2 regions of the Streptomyces sp. NPDC043952 genome follow, and region 1 is predicted to be linked to the other one. Evidence: riboswitches for the same ligand, from Rfam matches in the RefSeq annotation. Region 1 holds a riboswitch; the other holds the start of a gene.
What was found. Region 1 has a riboswitch for fluoride ahead of AC069R_RS16155 (respiratory chain complex I subunit 1 family protein). Riboswitches for the same ligand answer to the same signal wherever they lie in the genome.
Positions count from the first base shown of each region.

Region 1 (8,735 bases):
GTGCGCCAGACCAGCCAGGCCCCCACCGTGACAGTCGCGGGCCCACGCTGCCCCAGGACGACGAAATAGTCCAGGTACGCACGGATCTGGGGCCACTGTGCGGCGGGCTGGAAGAACATGTGCGGGGATGGTCGGCCTCGGAGCGGTGCATCGGGCATCCTGTCGGCATGGAAGACTGGTCGGACACGATATCTTCTATTCGTGAATAGAAGACGTGGGCGACTGTAGCCGAGACACCAGGGGCGGAGGACCATGAGCGGTCGCGAACGGCTGCCGGGCCCCGGCGGACGGCGCCGGGCGAACGGAGCCCTGGAGAACGAGATCCTCGCGCTGCTGCAAGCAGCCGGGACGGCCCTGACGCCCGGCGACGTGGCGTCCCGCCTGCCCGCACCGCTAGCCCACACCACCATCGCCACCACCCTGGCGCGCCTGCACACTCGCGGCGTACTGGAACGCACCCCGCACGGCCGCAGCTATGCCTACCGTCCCGTGACCGACGAGCCGGGCCTGACCGCCCGGCACATGCATCAGGTCATGGACGGAGGGAGCGACCGCGCGTCGGTCCTGACTCGTTTCGTGGATGAGCTGTCCGACGACGACGAAGACCTGCTGCGCCGCCTGCTCGGCACCGGCGAGTAGAGGAGGGCCGCCGCGATGCATCTGGCCGTCTACCTGCCGTTGCTCTTCCCCCTGATGGCCGGCCCGGCGGCAGGTTCGCTTGCGCGCCGTCTGGAACCGAGGCTGGCGACCTGGCTGCTGACCGTCTCCGGCCTGGTGCTGGCCGCGTCCAGCACCGTAGTACTGGGCTTGCTCGCCCTGTCCGGCCTGGTCCGGATCCCGCTCGTGGCGGCGCTCAAGGGCTACTCACCCGACGTGATCGCCCACCAGGACCCGGCCGCGTGGCCCGCCGCCCTTGCCGGAGCCGTCCTGCTCACCCTGGCCACGATCGTCACGCTCCGGCTCACCGCACGCCGGGCCGGAGCCCTGTTCTCCGCCGCGATGGACGCCGCCTGCCTGCCAGGCCCCGACCCGGTCGTCATCACCGACGACGACAGTGCCGACGCCTACGCCATGCCGGGCCTGCCCGGCCGCATCGTCATCTCCCACGCCATGCTGACGCCCTCGATCCTGCCGGGCACACGAGCAGGCCCACCTGCGCCACCACCACTACGCGTTCGTCACGCTCGCCCAGCTCTGCGCCGCCGCCAATCCCTTCCTGCGCCCCCTGGCTACTGCCGTCGCCTACACCGTCGAACGCTGGGCCGACGAACACGCCGCGCACCACACCGGCAACCGCCGCGCCGTCGCCGAAACCGTCGCCGCCGCAGCCCTCGCCACCAAACGCACCCGCAGCAGACGGCGTATCCCCGCAGCCGCCCTCGGCGTGCTCGGCCGCCGGACGAAGCCCGGCGCCGTCCCACGCCGGGTCGCTGCCCTCCTCGCCGCCCCGCCCCACAATCCGCCCCTGCTGCTCGCCGCGGCCGGCGGACTGCTCGCAGCCACCAGCGTGTGCGCCCTGGAGGCGGCCCACGATCTCCATCAGTTCCTGGAACTCGCACACACGCGCTGACCAGGGCGTCTCACCGCGACGACCGGCACCAGGCAGAACGACGCTTTCGCCCGGCGCGGAGTCATCGTGGTGGGGCGCGTCGGCTCAGGGGGTGTCGTCCGTGCGGCGGCGTTCCCGTTGACGGACGTGGGGTGCGCGTCCACGATGGACGGAGGCGATGAGGCTCGCCTTTGACCGCGGACGTGCGCCGCTGATGGCTTCTACCGATGGCTCGCACCCCTGTTGGGGTGCCCGTGCGGTGGAGGCAGAGGCGATGACGGCAGACCGTGCGGCCCCCAGGAACGGTGACGGCCCGCGTTCCCGACGTACGTGCCCGCTCTTCCCCCCGGGGCGGGCACCATGGTGAGTGTCGTCCTCCCGATCCCCCTGGTGCAGGCACTCCAGCCGCTGACCGTCCTGGTGGCTGCTCCTGGCCTGTCCGGGGTGATCGCAAAGGTGGAGGCCCGGCTGCAAGGGCGACGCGGCCCCCGTGTGCTGCAGCCGTACTACGACCTCGCCAAACTGTTCCGCAAGGAGTCCCTCGCCCCCGTGGGCGCGAGCTGGTTCTTCCTCGCGGCCCCGGTCGTGGCGATGATGTGCTACCTGACCGTGCCGCTGCTCATCCCGGTGCTGACCAGTTTCGGCCTGCCGCTGGGATACATGGGCGACATCATCGGCGGCGGCTTCCTGCTCGCGCTCGCCAGTTTCAGTGTCGCGGTCGCCGCAGCCGAATCCGGCGCGCCGTACGCACAGTTGGGCTCCTCCCGCGCCAAGACGTTCGGTGCGATCACCGAGCCGGTGGTGCTGTTCGTCGTCTTCACCGTCGCTCTGGTCACGACGACGGATCTGCCGTACGCCCAGGCGGCCACCGTTCGCTCGTCCGCGGACCAGATCCTGCGCCCCGCCCACCTGCTCGCCTCGGTCGCGCTGTTCCTGGTGATCCTTTACGAGACAGGGCGGATCCCGATCGAGACGCACACCGGCACCAACGAGTTCGGCATGATCGAGGAGGCCCGCTCCTTCGAGCACTCCGGCCCCTACCTCGCACTGCTCAAGTGGGGCTCGGCGTGCAAGCAGCTGATCCTCTACACGATCCTGATCGACGTCTTCCTCGCCCCCTGGGGCCTCGCCTCGACCACGCAGGCCCACTCCGTCGCCCTGGCGATCCTGGCCCTGCTCGGCAAGGCCGTGCTGCTGGGCTGCGTGGTCGCGGTCATCGACAACTCCTTCGCGAAGCTGCGCCTGTTCAAGATCACCGAGTTCGTGTCGGCCGCCTTCCTGTTGTCCGTCCTCGCGGTCTTCACCCTCTACCTGGGAGGCGGCTGATGACCCGGCTGCTGGCCGCCGACACGGTGCCGAGCGTCTTCGAGGGCGCCACCAACACCGTCGCCGTGCTCCTGCTGCTCACCGAGTTCGCGATGCTGCGCGCCGCGCTCTCGCGCTCTCAGGTGCGGCTGTACGCCGTGCAGTCCCTGCTCGTCTCCGCGCTCGCCGTTATCGTCGCGGCCGGCCGAGACCTGCCGGAGCTGTACGCGCTCGCGCTCGTCTCCCTGCTGTTGAAGGTGATCGCAGTGCCCTGGGTGATCACCCGGCTCTTGCGTGACGCCCAGGTGGAGATCGCCGGATCCGGGGCCATCGGTGTCGCCCCCGCCACCTTGTTGTCCCTGGCGCTGGCCGGATTCGGATTCTTCGCCGTGGGCTCGCTCGACATCCGCAGCCGGTTCCTGCCGCACGCGGCCCTGGGCCTGTCGGTGTCGATCGTGCTCGTCGCGTTCGTCCTCATGATCGTGCGCCGCGACGTGGTCTCCCAGGCGGTCGGCTTCTTCTCCCTGGAGAACGGGGTCTCCCTGGCCTCCCTGGTGGTGGCCGCCGGAATGCCGCTGATCATCGAAGTGGCCTTCCTGTTCGACCTGCTGGTGGCGGTCGTGGTCTTCGGCGTGCTGATGCGGGTCCATCACCACCGCACGGCCTCGCTGTCCACCGAGTCCCTGACCCGGCTACAGGGGTGAGGCGCTGATGACGACGGTCCTCGTCCTGCTCGCCCTGCTGCCGCTCGTGCCCGCGGCCGGCGCGCTGCTGGCCCCGCCCAAGTCCGCTCAAGTGCTCACCGTCGTGTTCTCGGTGGCCTGCCTGGCGCTGGCGCTGGCCCTGGTTCCGACGGCCGGCCGACGTGATCTCCACGTGGCGTTCCTGCGCGCGGACGCCCTGTCCACCGTCTTCGTCCTGGCCACGGCCTTCGTCTATGCGGCCTGCGCCGCCCACAGCATCGGCTACCTGCGCCACGACGAGAAGGCCCCCGACTTCCCGCGCTACGCACGCCGCTTCTACGTCGGCTTCAACCTGTTCGCCTGGTCGATGCTGTGCGCGCCCCTGTTCGACGGGCTCGCCCTGCTGTGGATCGGCATCGAGGTCACCACCGTGATCTCCGCCCTGCTCGTGGCGGTGGAAAACACCGAAGGCGCCACCGAGGCCGCCTGGAAGTACGTACTGATCGCCTCCGTCGGACTCGGCATCGCCCTGCTGGCCACGATCTTCATGTACTACGCGGGCGCCCAGGAACTCGGCCAGACCTACGACCTCGCCTTCGCGCCCCTGCTCAAAGCCGCACCCCATCTACCGCACACCGCCGTCCAGCTCTCCTTCGTCCTGGCGGTCCTCGGCTTCGGCACGAAGGTCGGGCTCGTCCCCGTGCACACCTGGCTGCCGGACGCCCACGCCGAAGCACCGACCCCCGTCTCGGCGATGCTGTCCGGATCGCTGCTCGCGGTCAGCTTCTATGCCGTCCTGCGCTACTACCAGATCGCGACCGCCACACTCGGTCCCCGCTTCCCGCAGACCGTGCTGCTCGTCTTCGGGATCGCCTCCCTGGCACTGGCCGCGCTCTACCTGCTCGACCAGCACGACATCAAACGGCTGCTGGCCTACTCCAGCGTCGAGCACATGGGCATCCTCGCCATCGGCGTCAGCTTCGGCGCCCCGCTCGCCCTGGCCGGCGTACTCCTCCACGTCCTGGCCCACGCCGCCGCCAAGGGCAACGCCTTCCTCGCCGCCGGAGTCCTGGTGCGCAAGTACCGCACCAAGGAGATCGCCGAACTGCACGGCGGTGCCCGCCTGCTGCCCTGGTCCGCCCCGCTGTTCCTGGCCGCAGTCCTCGCCCTGTCCGCCATGCCGCCCTTCGGGATCTTCCGCAGCGAGTTCCAGATCGTGGCCGGCGGACTCGCCTCCGCCCGCTACGGCCCGGCCGCCGTCCTGGTGGTCCTGGTCACCCTCGCCTTCATGGGCCTGGCCGTCGCGGCCACGAGGATCGTCTACTCACCCCTGCCCGCCCCTGCCACCACAACCGTCCCCGCACCAGGCGAGCCAAGCATGTGGATGGTCGTGCCGATGCTCGCCGGAATGCTGGCCCTGCTCGTCCTGGGACTTCATCCGCCCGTCGAACTCGCGCACCTGTTGGAGCGGGGCGCCGCTGAACTGGGAGGCACCCCATGACGGCACCCCAGGCCTCCGCCTCGCCCCGCATGCTCGAACTCGCAGACTGGCGCGCAGAGGTGCTCCGGCACGTCGGGGGAGAGGGCGAAGTGCGTTTCGCCGGCCTCTTCGGCTCCGGCGAACCCGACGGCAGCGTACGACTGGCAGCTCTGCTCTTCCCGCCCGGTGCCGAAAGGCCCCTCGTCCTGGACACCACGCTGCCCTCCGACGCACTCAGCTACCCGTCGCTCAGCCCGGAGCTGCCCGCCGCGTTCTGGTACGAACGGGTCCTGCACGACCTGTTCGGCATCACGCCCGAAGACCACCCACGCCTCGACCCGCTGCTGCTGCCGCTGGGGGACCCCGAGCACGCTCCGCTGCCCGGCACCCTGCGCCGCTCGCTGCCGCTCGAGCCGGATGAGAGCGCCATCCCGCGTGCCGTCACCGGTCCGGGCGTCTTCACCATCCCGCACGGCCCGGTCCGCTCCGGCGTCACCGAGTCCGTCGAATACCTGGTGGAAACACCGGGAGAGGACATCCCCCGCGTACAGATCCGCGTCTTCCACAAACACCGCGGCGTCTCCAAACGCTTCGAGCAACACACCATTGACGACGGGGTCCTTGTCGCCGAGCGAGTGGAGGGCATCGCCTCAGTGGCGCACGCCCTGGCGTTCTGCCATGCCGCAGAGTCCTGCGCCGACATCACCGTCCCCTGGTCAGCACGCCTGGTACGAGCCTTGTACGCGGAGCTCGAACGCATCGCCAACCACCTCGACGTCATGGTCAAACTCACCGACGCCGCCGGACTCGCCGTCGCCACCGCCCGCTTCGCCCTGCACAAGGAACGCCTCATGCGGCTCACCGGACACCTGTCCGGCAGCCGCTTCGCCCGCGGCGTCGCCGTCCCCGGCGGCGTCACCACCCTGCCCGCACTTGCGCCCACCGAAATCGACCAGCAACTCGCCACGCTGCAGAGGGCCATCGCCGCCGACTGGCACGCGGCCATGAGCACGCCGTCCTTCCTCGACCGGCTGCGCACCACCGGCCCCCTGGCCCCGGCGGTGGCCCGAGCCCACGGAGCTCTCGGGCCCATCGGCAAAGCCTCCGGCTGCGCCTATGACACGCGCTACGAGCGCCCCTACGACGCCTACGGCTCCCTGGGGCTCGGCACACCGGCCAGTCACACGGAAGGCGACGCGATGGCCCGCACCCGCGTCCGGGGGACCGAGATCACACAGTCGTTCCACCTGCTGACACAGATCACCGACGAGCTGCGCTCCCGGCCCGGAGACGAACCATTGAGTGCCCCCCTGCCACCGGACTTCAGCGGGCAGAGCGTGGGCTGGGCCGAAGCGGCGCAGGGCGAAGTCCTGTACATGATGCGCTTCGAGAACGGACGCGTGGCACGGTGCGCACCAAGGTCCGCGTCCTTCCACAACCTCGTCCTCTTCCACGAGGTCTTCGCCGGGGACATCCTCACCGACTTCCCGTTCATCGAGGCCGGCTTCGGCCTCTCGATCGCGGGAGTGGCCGTCTGATGGCCTGGTTCTGGCGAGGACTGCGCGAAGGCGTCGTCACCACGAAGTACCCCCGGCGCGCCGACGACTACGCCGAACAGTTCCCCGCGGCAGTCAGCGTCCGCGCCCACGCGCCGACCCTGACACGCGACGAGGCCGACGCCCTGTGCCCGACCGGGGCCATCACCACCGACGAGCCGTCCGGAGTGACCCGGTTGGACCGAGGCCGCTGCATCCTGTGCCGCCGCTGCATCGAGGCTCGCCCGGACGTCTTCGTCCAGGCCCACGGCACCGGCACGGCTTCCATCGGCCGCACCCCACTTGTCATCCCGGCCGTCGAGGAGACACAGGATGCCCTCGGCGAGGTGCGGCGTTCTCTGGCCGCCCGGACGGCACTGTTCAGGCGTTCCCTGCACATCCGGCACGTCGACGCCGGCTCCGACGGCAGCGAGGAGTGGGAGATCGCCGCACTGACCAACCCCGTCTACGACATCCACCGCCTCGGCATGTTCTTCACCGCCAGCCCCCGCCACGCCGACGTCCTGCTCATCACCGGCGCCGGAACACGCGGCATGGCCGGCCCCCTGCACCGCACCCTCGAATCCACCGCACGACCCGTCATCGTCATCGCCGTCGGCACCGACGCCTGCAGCGGAGGCATGTACACCGACTCCTATGCAACCCACGGCGGAATCGGCGACCTCGCCGACGTCGACATCTGGGTTCCCGGCTCGCCGCCCAGCCCCTTCTCCATCCTGCACGCGCTTCTGCTCGCGGCCGGCAAGCTGCCCTGGGAGGCGATCTCGCCATGACCAGCGTCATCGTCACCGGGCTGCTCCTGTACGCGGCTGCCGCTGCGGTCGATCTCCTCGTCGGCGGTCGAGCGCGGCGCCTGCCGTCGCTGCCGTATCTCCTGTGTGCTTCCGGATCCGGCTTCCTCGCCGCCGCGGGCGCCACCGCCCTGCACGGTTCCTCGTCCCCGTCCGGACTGGACCTCGGCACCTGGCTCGGCTTCGGCACCTGTTCCCTCCAAGTCGACCACCTCACCGCCCTGTTCTGGCTCCTCACGTTCGCTGTCGCTGTCGCCGCATGCCTGACCGCGGTCGGCTGGGCGCACAGCCGCGCCAACCCTCGCGGCCCCGCTGCCTACAGCGCACTGCTCCTGGCCGCAACCGCCGTCGTCCAAAGCGCCGACAACGCCTTCCTCCTCCTGCTGGCCTGGGAGGCGCTCACCCTCGCCTTCTACTTCCTGGCCGCCACCGAGGCGCGCCGCACCGGCCCCGCCCTGGTCACGCTCGGATTCGGCAAGGCATCCGGCGCAGCACTGCTCCTGGGACTCCTCCTGCCCGTCGCACACACCGGCAGCTTCGCCCTCACCTCGTTCACGCACCTGCCGCCCGGACCGGTACGCAGCGCCACCTGGGCCCTCCTCGTCCTCGCCTTTGCCGTCAAGGTGGGCCTGGCCCCCGTACAGGTGTGGCTGCCCCGCGGATACGCCGCAGCACCGTCCGGACTGCGCCCACTGATGTCCGGAGTGGCAGTCAACGCAGGCTTTTACGGTCTGTGGCGGACCCTCGACCTCCTCGGCCGGCCACCCACCTGGCTCGCCCTGACCCTGCTGATCGTCGCCGCACTGACGGCACTGCTCGGCATCGCCCACGCAGCCGTCCAAGGACGCCTCGAACGCGTCATCGCCTACTCCAGCGTCGAGAACGCCGGACTTATCTGCACCGGCTACGCCGTCGCCCTCGTCGGCACCTGCGTAGACAACGCCCGCCTCACCGCCGTCGGACTCATCGCCGCCACCCTGCAGACCATCGCCCACGCCATCGCCAAGACCCTCCTGTTCGCCGGAGCCTCCGCCCTCGAAACCGACGCCCGGACCGGCGACCTCGAAAGGCTGCGCGGCATCGCCCGCCGCCTGCCCTGGGCCGGCACAGGCGTGGCGATCGGCGCCGTCACCCTCGCAGGACTGCCGCCCACCGCCGGCTTCGTCTCCGAGTGGTTCCTCCTGGAATCCCTCATGCAGCAATTCCGGCTACCGCACATCCCCTACGCCATCGCCCTTGCCGCGGCCGGAGCACTGATCGCGCTCACCGCCGGCTTCGCCTCCGTCACCTTTGTCCGCATCGTCGGCCTGATCGTGCTCGGCCCCCGCAACCAGCACGTCGAACAGCGCGCATCACGAGCCGCCGACCTCG
Region 1 is NZ_JBWKES010000012.1:3,709-12,443, reverse strand. It holds partial or broken gene AC069R_RS16170 (phosphatase PAP2 family protein) at 1-119, opposite strand, end outside; gene AC069R_RS16165 (BlaI/MecI/CopY family transcriptional regulator) at 253-639, shown strand; gene AC069R_RS16160 (hypothetical protein) at 1,097-1,561, opposite strand; fluoride riboswitch at 1,715-1,780, shown strand; gene AC069R_RS16155 (respiratory chain complex I subunit 1 family protein) at 1,910-2,875, shown strand; gene AC069R_RS16150 (hydrogenase) at 2,875-3,558, shown strand; gene AC069R_RS16145 (proton-conducting transporter transmembrane domain-containing protein) at 3,566-5,038, shown strand; gene AC069R_RS16140 (hydrogenase large subunit) at 5,035-6,555, shown strand; gene AC069R_RS16135 (NADH-quinone oxidoreductase subunit B family protein) at 6,555-7,346, shown strand; gene AC069R_RS16130 (proton-conducting transporter transmembrane domain-containing protein) at 7,343-8,735, shown strand, end outside.

Region 2 (8,735 bases), on a different contig from region 1:
GCGCCTGCTCCTGCTCGTCGAACGCCGGGGCCCCGGCGCGGCGGACGAAGGTGAGGGCGCCCAGTTCCTGCCGCCGTACGCGCATGGGCACGATCAGCGCGCTGTGGGCGCCGAGTGCCCGGTACAGGGCCCACTGGGCGGCGCGCAGCGGGTCGGCCGGGTCGGGTTCGCCGAAGTCGGTGACCAGGACGGGGCCGGCGCCGCGCAGTACCTTCGCCAGCGCGCAGGCCGAGTCGTCCGGGCCGGGGAGCAGGCCGCCGGACAGTACGCGCAGCGCCCGGTCGGTGTCCCGGTCGGTGACCGTGAGCCGCCGTACGCCTTCGCCCTCGACGACGTCCACGACGCAGGCGTCGGCCAGCTGCGGCACGACCAGCCGGGCGAGTCTGCCCAGCGACTCCTTCGCGTCCAGCCCGGAGGCCAGCGCGCGGCTCACGTCGGCGAGCAGCCGCAGCCGGGCCGCGGCGACCTCGGGCGGCAGCGCTTCGGACGACGCTGCCGCAGCCGGCGTCGGCTCTCGTCTCATGACGCTCCTCCCGGCGTCCCTGGGGCGGCGGGCCGCCCGGCCGGCAGGGGGCGGGCGACCTCGGCTCCCGTCCGTGCGGGTGCGGCTCCCGTCCGAGCGGGTGCGGGCCGGTCCGCACCCGGCAGGGCTCCCTGAGCCGGATGATCGCACACCGTGACCGCGTCTTCCCCTCACGGTGGGGGCCGTCAGCGCGGCGCGGGCCGGGGGCCGACGGCGCGCCTCGTCACCGCCCTACGCACCGATGCCCCGCCGACGCGGCGCGCAATCCGCCCCCGCGCCCTGGCCACCGGCCGCCGGGCGAGGCGGCAATCCGGCCGGCCGTGTCGTACCGTGCAGGTGAGACGGACGGTGGAGGGGCCCACCGCCAACCGCGGCACACCGCCGCCGACGGTCCCTGCCCGACGAGGGTGGTGATCCGGATGGGCGAAGGCCGGGGGCGCGAGGACGGTCCGTCAGCCGGGGTAGTCGTAGGCACACCGGAGGGCCGGTCGCCGCGGTGGTCCGGAGGCGGCCCATGAGCGGTCTCGGCGATCCGGTCGCCCGGGTCCTGCGCTACGGGACCGGGCCCGCCGCCCGCCGGGCCGCCGCCGGGGAGGCCGACCGGCTGTGGGCGCGGGGCGTGGCGGCGCGCGCCGTCTTCCGCCCCGCATACGGCGGCTGGGCCGTCCTGGTCTTCAGGGCTCCCGTCGTGGAGCGCCGACGACCCCCGTCCGAGTGACCCGGCGCCCCGACGGCGACGGCTCACGGCCCCTCAGGTGCGGCCGGCGGAGTGGCTGTCGGCGCGGCGGTCCTGGCGGGACGCGGGCGGGATGGCGCACCATGGAGAGGGCGATGAGGCTCGCCCTTGACCGCACATCCGTGCTGATGGCCTCTACCTCTCCCGGTCGGGCAGCCGCCGCGGCTGCCCGCCGACGGTCACGAGCCAGGAGGTGCCGTCGCCTTGCCGCTCCCGAGCGCGCCGGCCCGAGGTCGTCCGCGATCGCGCCGCGCCCACCTCCTCGGCTCCGGCGGAAGGAGTCGGACATGCCCGTACGACGGCTGGTCCTGGACGTCGACAAGACGGTCGAGGAACCCGATCTGATCCACCTCGCGTCGGTGATCGAGGCCGTGTCCGGAGTGAAGGCGGTCAACATCGCGGTGACCGAGATCGACATCGAGACCGTCGGCACGAACGTCACCGTGGAGGGCGACGACATCGACGTCGGCGCGCTGACCGAGGCGATCCAGCACACCGGTGCCGTCGTCCACAGCGTCGACGAGGTCGTGGCCGGCGCCTACCTGCTGGACAACAAGCCGCGTTCGCGATGACCCCGGCCCGCGGTCTGCGGGTCCTGGCCGCGCGGTCCATGCTCCCGCTGGTCCTGGGCCTGGTGGACGGCCTGCTCAACGCGCTGACGCTCGCCGCCGCGTCGCTGGTGGGTTCGGGTGCGCCGGTCGGCGTCTCGCTGGCGCTGCGGGTGGGGCTGGTGGCGTTGACGACGGCGGCCTTCGCGGTGTTCGTGGCCGACTACGCGGACCGCCGCGCCTATCTGATCCGCGCCTCGCGGCAGCTGAACCTCACGCGGCGGGGACAACTGGCCACGACCCGGCTCGGCCGGCTCGCGCTGACGCGCGCGCTCACCGCCACGGTGATCGCCTGCACCGCGAGCTTCACCGGGGCGACGCTGCCGCTGCTGGCCGGAGCGGCGGCGCCGCACCTGTCGTGGATCGTGGTGGTGCTGGCCGTCGTCGCCCTCACCGTGCTGGGAGCGGTCCTGGGGCGCCTCTTCGCGGGCGGTCCCGTGCGGTGGGCGGCTGTGCTCGGTTGCGGCGGCGTGGCCGTGACATGGATCGGCGTGTGGTTGCACATCGCCTGAACGGGTGCGCGGGGCGCCCGCGTGCTCAGGGCGGTGGCCCCGGTGGCCTGGCCGGCTGGCGCGGGCCGGCCGGGCGGGCGCACCATGGACGGAGACGGGCGATGAGGCTCGCCCTTGAGCGCACGTTCCGTGCTGATGGCCTCTGCGAGCACCAGCCGCCGATTCCGACGCCCGGCTTCCGGAGGCATCGCGGATGTACGTGTACTCGATGCGCAAGGCCCGTATGGCCCGCGGCGGCAAGGTGATCCTCGACGACGTCACCCTCTCGTTCCTGCCCGGCGCCAGGATCGGTGTCGTGGGACCGAACGGCACGGGCAAGTCCACCGTCCTGCGGATCATGGCGGGACGGGAGCGGCCCACCGCCGGCGACGCCGCCCCGGCGCCCGGCGTCAGCGTCGGCATCCTGGAACAGGAGCCCCGGCTCGACGACACGGCGACCGTCCTCGGCAACGTCGAGGACGGCGTCACGCAGACCCGTGCCGCGCTGCGCCGGTACGAGGAGGTCACCACCCGTCTCGAGGAGGCCGGCGGCGCGCAGACACAGCCGCTTCTGGACGAACTCGGCTTGCTCCAGGAGCGGTTGGACGACGCCGGAGCCTGGGATCTCGACTCCCGGCTGGAGCAGGCCATGGACGCGCTGCGCTGCCCGCCGCCCGGCACACCGGTCGTGGAACTGTCGGGCGGTGAGCGGCGGCGGGTGGCGCTGTGCCGGCTGCTGCTGTCCCAGCCGGACCTGCTGCTGCTGGACGAGCCCACCAACCACCTCGACGCGGAGTCGGTGGCCTGGCTGGAGCGGCATCTGGCGGACTACCCCGGCACCGTCGTCGCCGTCACCCACGACCGGTACTTCCTGGACAACGTCGCCCAGTGGATCCTGGAGATCGACCGGGGCCACGCCTACCCCTACGAGGGCAATTACTCCACCTACCTCCAGACCAAGGCGGCCCGGCTCCAGGTCGAAGGCCGCAAGGACGCCAAACGGCGCAAGCGGCTGGCCGAGGAGCTGGCCTGGGTGCGCTCCGGCGGCAAGGCGCGCCGGGCGGCGTCCAGGGCACGGGTGCAGCGCTACGAGCAGTTGGCGAGCGAGGCGGCTTCGGCGCGGAAGCCGGACTTCGAGGAGATCCAGATCCCGCCCGGTCCGCGGCTGGGCAGCCTGGTGCTGGAGGCCGACCGCCTCAGCAAGGGGTTCGGCGACCGGCTGCTCATGGAGGAGCTGTCGTTCTCCCTGCCGCGCGGCGGCCTCGTCGGGGTACTCGGGCCCAACGGGGTCGGAAAGACCACCCTGTTCAGGGTGATCGCCGGCGAGGAGCGGCCCGACGCGGGCACCCTGCGGCTCGGCGACACGGTGCGGATTTCCTACGTGGACCAGAACCGCGCGGGACTGGACCCGGACCTGTCGGTGTGGCAGGCGGTGTCCGGCGGGATGGACCACATCCGCGTCGGGGACGTGGAGATGCCCTCGCGCGCCTATGTCGCCACGTTCGCTTTCAAGGGCGCCGACCAGCAGAAGCCGGTGGGCGTGATGTCGGGGGGCGAACGCAACCGGCTCAACCTCGCCCTGACGCTCAGGCAGGGCGGCAACCTGCTGCTGCTGGACGAGCCGACCAACGATCTCGACGTGGAGACGCTGGCGTCGCTGGAGAATGCGCTGCTCGGCTTTCCCGGCTGCGCGGTCATCACCGCGCACGACCGGTGGTTCCTGGACCGTGTCGCCACCCACATCCTGTCCTGGGAGGGCGGCGCCGACTGGTTCTGGTTCGAGGGCAACTCCGCCGACTACGAGGCCAACAAGCTCGACCGGCTGGGCGCGGAGGCGGCCCGCCCGCGCCGGATCACCCACCGCCGGCTGGTTCGCGGCTGACCGCCCGACAGGAGCGCAGTGCCATGACATACGTCGATCAGGAGGCGGTGGCGGTCCTGCGCGCGGCCCGGCTCGTCGTCTACGCCAAGTGGCGCCTCCGCGAGGAACAGGCCATCGGACGACTCGCGCGGGTACGGGGCCTGGCCTGTACCCCGCTTTTTCCCGGACATCCGGTCATCCAGGTCGTCGCCTACGACGGACGGGTCCTCGGCCGGGCCCGGCTCCACCACGACGGCCACCGCGCCCGCTGGATCGCCGTACCCGCGCACACCGCACGCGAAGCCGGTGCCTACCGCACCCTGCACGGCGCCGCCCGCGCCCTGTCCCGCCACTTCGGCCACGGCCACCACCGGGTGACCGACTGCCCCGGCGAGGTGCCGACGCCGCCGCGCGCCCATGTCGCCTCGGCGGCCCGACGGAGGCGCTCATGACCGCGCCCGGCCGGCGTGCGCGGACCTCGGCGGCGCCGGACGGCTCGGCCGCCCCGGCCAGGGGTGCGGCCTTGCGGTTCGTGCTGCTCATCGGTGTCGTGAGCATGTTCTCGGACATGACGCACGAGGGCGCTCGGGGGATCACCGGCCCTTTCCTCGGCTCGCTCGGCGCGAGCGGCCTCGTCGTCGCCCTGGTCGCCGGGACCGGTGAACTGCTCGGCTACGCGCTGCGTTCCGTGTCCGGTTACGCCGCCGATCGCACCGGCACGTACTGGCCGATCACGGCCGCCGGCTATCTGGTGCAGATGGTGGCGGTGCCGCTGCTGGCGCTGGCCGGGCACTGGCCGACGGCCGCCGTGCTGATCATCGCCGAGCGCTGCGGCCGTGCCCTGCGCAACCCCGCGCGGGACGCGATGCTCGCGCATGCCACCGCCGAGCTGGGCCGCGGCTGGGTCTTCGGCGTGCGCGAGGCCCTGGACGCGGCGGGCGCGATGGTCGGCCCGCTCATCGTGGCCGGTGTGCTGGTGCTGCGCGGCGGCTACCGGGCCGGCTTCGCGGTGCTCACCCTGCCGGCCGTCCTCACCCTGGTCGTGCTGGCGGGGGCGTGGCGGCAGTACCCCCGGCCCGCCGATCTGGAGATCGGTGAGGACGCCCCGGACCGCCGCGGCCTGCCGGGGGCCTTCTGGATCTACCTGGCCGGCATGGGGCTGATCGCCGCCGCCTACGCCGACTATCCGCTCATCGCCTACCACTTCGGGGCGGTGCACATCATCGCCACGCCGTGGATCCCGGTCCTGTACGCGGGTGCCATGGCCACCGAGGCGCTGTCCGCGCTCGCGCTCGGCCGGTTGTTCGACCGGTGGGGTGTGCGGACCGTCGTGGCCGCGACGCTGCTGACCGCGTGCTTCCCGCCGCTGGTCTTTCTCGGCGGCGCGGGCGCGGCGGTCGCCGGGGTGCTGCTGTGGGGGCTGGGCATGGCGGTCCAGGAGTCGGTGGTCAAGGCGGCGGTGACCGGCATGGCCGGACCGCGGCGCCGGGCCGGCGCCTTCGGTCTGTTCGACACCGGTTTCGGCGTCTGCTGGTTCGCCGGCAGCCTCGCCCTGGGGGCGCTCTACGACCGCTCGGTCACCGATCTGGTGGTCTTCTCGGTGGCCCTGCAAACGGCCGCGGTCCCCCTGCTCCTCGTGGTCAGGCGGGCCCGGTGAAACCCTTCCTGGCGGGAACTTTCCGAGCGTAGCCCGTTCGGCGTACTGCGGACGCCTTGCGGCGGCGATCTTCGGGGCACACTATGGGAACGCGCCGGTGATGGGGCTCACCGCAACCGCGGCACCATGCCGCTGACGGTCCCTGGTCGAACGGATACGACCAGGAGGAGCCATGCCCGCACCCGCCGCGCCGCACTCCCCCGCCCCACCCGGTGGCCTCCGGGACGCCCGCGCGGCCGTTTCCCGCCGTGCGCCGCCCCTGTCGGTACGGCTGCGCCGTGTCCGGGCGAACGCACCCGGCACCCGTCCCGACGCCCCCGGCCCCGCCCGCCTGAGCCGCCCCCGGCGGTTCCCCTTTTGCAGGAGGAACAGTGGAGTTCGACGTGACCGTGGAGATTCCCCAGGGGTCCCGCAACAAGTACGAGATGGACCATGAGCTGCACCGCATCCGGCTGGACCGGCTGCTGTTCACCTCCACGAAGTATCCGGCGGACTACGGCTACGTCGAGGGCACCCTGGGCCGCGACGGGGACCCGCTGGACGCCTTGGTGCTGGTGGGCGAGCCGACCTTTCCGGGCTGCACCATCCTGTGCCGGGCCGTCGGCATGTTCGTCATGAAGGACGAGCACGGCCCGGACGAGAAGATCCTGTGCGTGCCCGCCCACGACCCGCGGTACGCCCCGGTGCAGGAGATCACCGACATCTCGGAGTTCGACCGGCTGGAGATCACCCATTTCTTCGAGGTCTACAAGGACCTGGAGCCCGGCAAGTCCGTCGAGGGTTCGCACTGGGAGGGACGCGAGCAGGCGTACGCGGAGATCGACGCCTCCCGTGCCCGCGCCGCGGGAAGGGGCGCCTGACCCATGTCCTTGCGGATCACCGGACTGCACGCTGTCGAGATCCTCGACTCCCGTGCCCGCCCCACCCTCGCCGTCACCCTCACCACGGGCGACGGCAGCCGCATCCGGGCCGGTGTCCCCTCCGGCGCCTCCACCGGCAGCCGCGAGGCGGTCGAACTGCGCGACGGCGACCGGGCCCGCTACGGCGGACAGGGCGTGTCGACGGCGGTCGGGCATGTCAACGCCGAGATCGTCCACGCCCTGACCGGACGCGGTTTCACCTGCGCCGCCGACGTCGACCGGGCACTGATCGAACTGGACGGCACCGACACCAAGTCCCGGCTCGGCGCCAATGCCGTCATCGGGGTCTCCCTCGCCGCCTGGCGCGCCGAGGCGGCCGCTGTGGCGGCATCTCGCCGCGGTGGCAGGCACCGCTCCGCGGCTGCCGGTCCCGCACTTCAACGTCGTCAACGGCGGCGCCCATGCCGCCAACGACCTCGACTTCCAGGAGTTCATGCTGGCGCCGCTCGGCGCGCCGGGCCTGCCCGAAGCCATCCGCGCCGGAGCCGAGGTGTACGCCCGGCTCAAGGCCCGGCTGACCGCCGGCGGCCATGCCACAGGTCTGGGTGACGAGGGCGGCTTCGCTCCCGCCGTCGACCGCCCCGAAGACGTCCTGCGCCTGCTCGTCGAGGCGATCGCGGACGCCGGGTACACGCCCGGCCGCGACGGGGTCGCGATCGCCCTGGACCCGGCGGCCGGCGAGTTCCGGCTGCCGGACGGCCGGTACCGGGTCGCGGGCGAGGCACTGAGCAGTGACGACCTCATCGACCGCTACGAGGCGATCACCGACCGCTACCCGGTCTGGTCGATCGAGGACGGTCTGGCGGAGGACGACTGGCCCGGCTGGGTCCGCCTGACCGAACGCCTCGGCGACCGGGTGCAGGTGATGGGCGACGACATCTTCGTCACCAACCCCGCCATCATCCAGGAGGCGATCAGCAAGAAGATCGGCAACTCCGCCCTGATCAAGGTCAACCAGATCGGCACCGTCGCCGAGACGCTCGACGCGCTGCGGATCTGCCGCGCGGCCGGCTACCCCCAGATGATCTCCCACCGCTCCGGCGAGACCGAGGACACCTTCATCGCCGACCTCGCCGTGGGCGTCGGCTGCGGCCAGCTCAAGTCCGGGGCCCCGGCGCGGGGCGAGCGCGTCGCCAAGTACAACCGGCTGATCGAGATCTCCGACGCCGACCCCTCTCTGCCGTTCGGGCTCGCGGACGACTGACCGGACGGGCCGCGGAGGACGGCTACGACCGGCGGGAGAGCTGGTCTGCGCCGCCCGGTCGGGACGGTGCTCGTCGGCGAGGGCGGTGCGGGAGGCCACCGGCACGGTCACTGTGTACGGTCCGGCACTCCCCTGTCCCGTCCCAGTCAACCCGTCGCGGCTTCTCCACTCCATGGAGCTGCCGCCCGAGTTCGAGGTGGGGCCGGCCCCCGCACGCGGTGCGGGTCAGCCGGGGGCGGATACGGCGGGGCGGGAGGGGCGGGAGGGGTCGAGGGTGAAGAGGGTGCCGTCGGAGGCCGCCAGGACCAGGGCGCCCTTGTCGAACCACACGGTGGGCAGCAGCCCGCTGTCCAGTACCTCCGCGCGGGCCGGGGACTCCCACAGCAGGGTGCCGCGGGCCGCGTCGCGGGCGGCCACCCGGCCGCTGCCGCCGGCCAGGTACACGGTGCGTCCGCTCGGGTCCACCGAGACCTGGCCCGGCGTCTCCAGGGTCGTGTGGCTCTGCCACAGCCTGGCCCCGGTCACGGGCGAGACGGCCGTGACCATGCCGCTGGAGGTGGCGAAGTAGAGCGTGCCGCGGGCCAGGGCCGGGACGCCGCCCCGGTAGCGCTCGGGCAGCGGTGTCAGCAGTCCGCCTGCCGGTGCGCGGGTCGACCCGCACGATGCGGGTGTAGATAAGGTCGGGGCTGCCGGGCACGGGGTTGTCGGCCGGCGGCGTCGATCCGTTCCGGCAGG
Region 2 is NZ_JBWKES010000021.1:89,441-98,175, forward strand. It holds gene AC069R_RS23385 (PP2C family protein-serine/threonine phosphatase) at 1-523, opposite strand, end outside; gene AC069R_RS23390 (hypothetical protein) at 1,038-1,241, shown strand; fluoride riboswitch at 1,342-1,404, shown strand; gene AC069R_RS23395 (DUF211 domain-containing protein) at 1,547-1,831, shown strand; gene AC069R_RS23400 (hypothetical protein) at 1,828-2,379, shown strand; fluoride riboswitch at 2,468-2,531, shown strand; gene ettA (energy-dependent translational throttle protein EttA) at 2,573-4,240, shown strand; gene AC069R_RS23410 (hypothetical protein) at 4,264-4,671, shown strand; gene AC069R_RS23415 (MFS transporter) at 4,668-5,876, shown strand; gene AC069R_RS23420 (inorganic diphosphatase) at 6,248-6,736, shown strand; partial or broken gene eno (phosphopyruvate hydratase) at 6,740-8,000, shown strand; gene AC069R_RS23430 (outer membrane protein assembly factor BamB family protein) at 8,226-8,735, opposite strand, start outside.
Region 2: it holds a riboswitch for fluoride, as region 1 does, so the genes downstream of both, AC069R_RS23395 (DUF211 domain-containing protein) here and AC069R_RS16155 (respiratory chain complex I subunit 1 family protein) in region 1, are expected to answer to the same signal.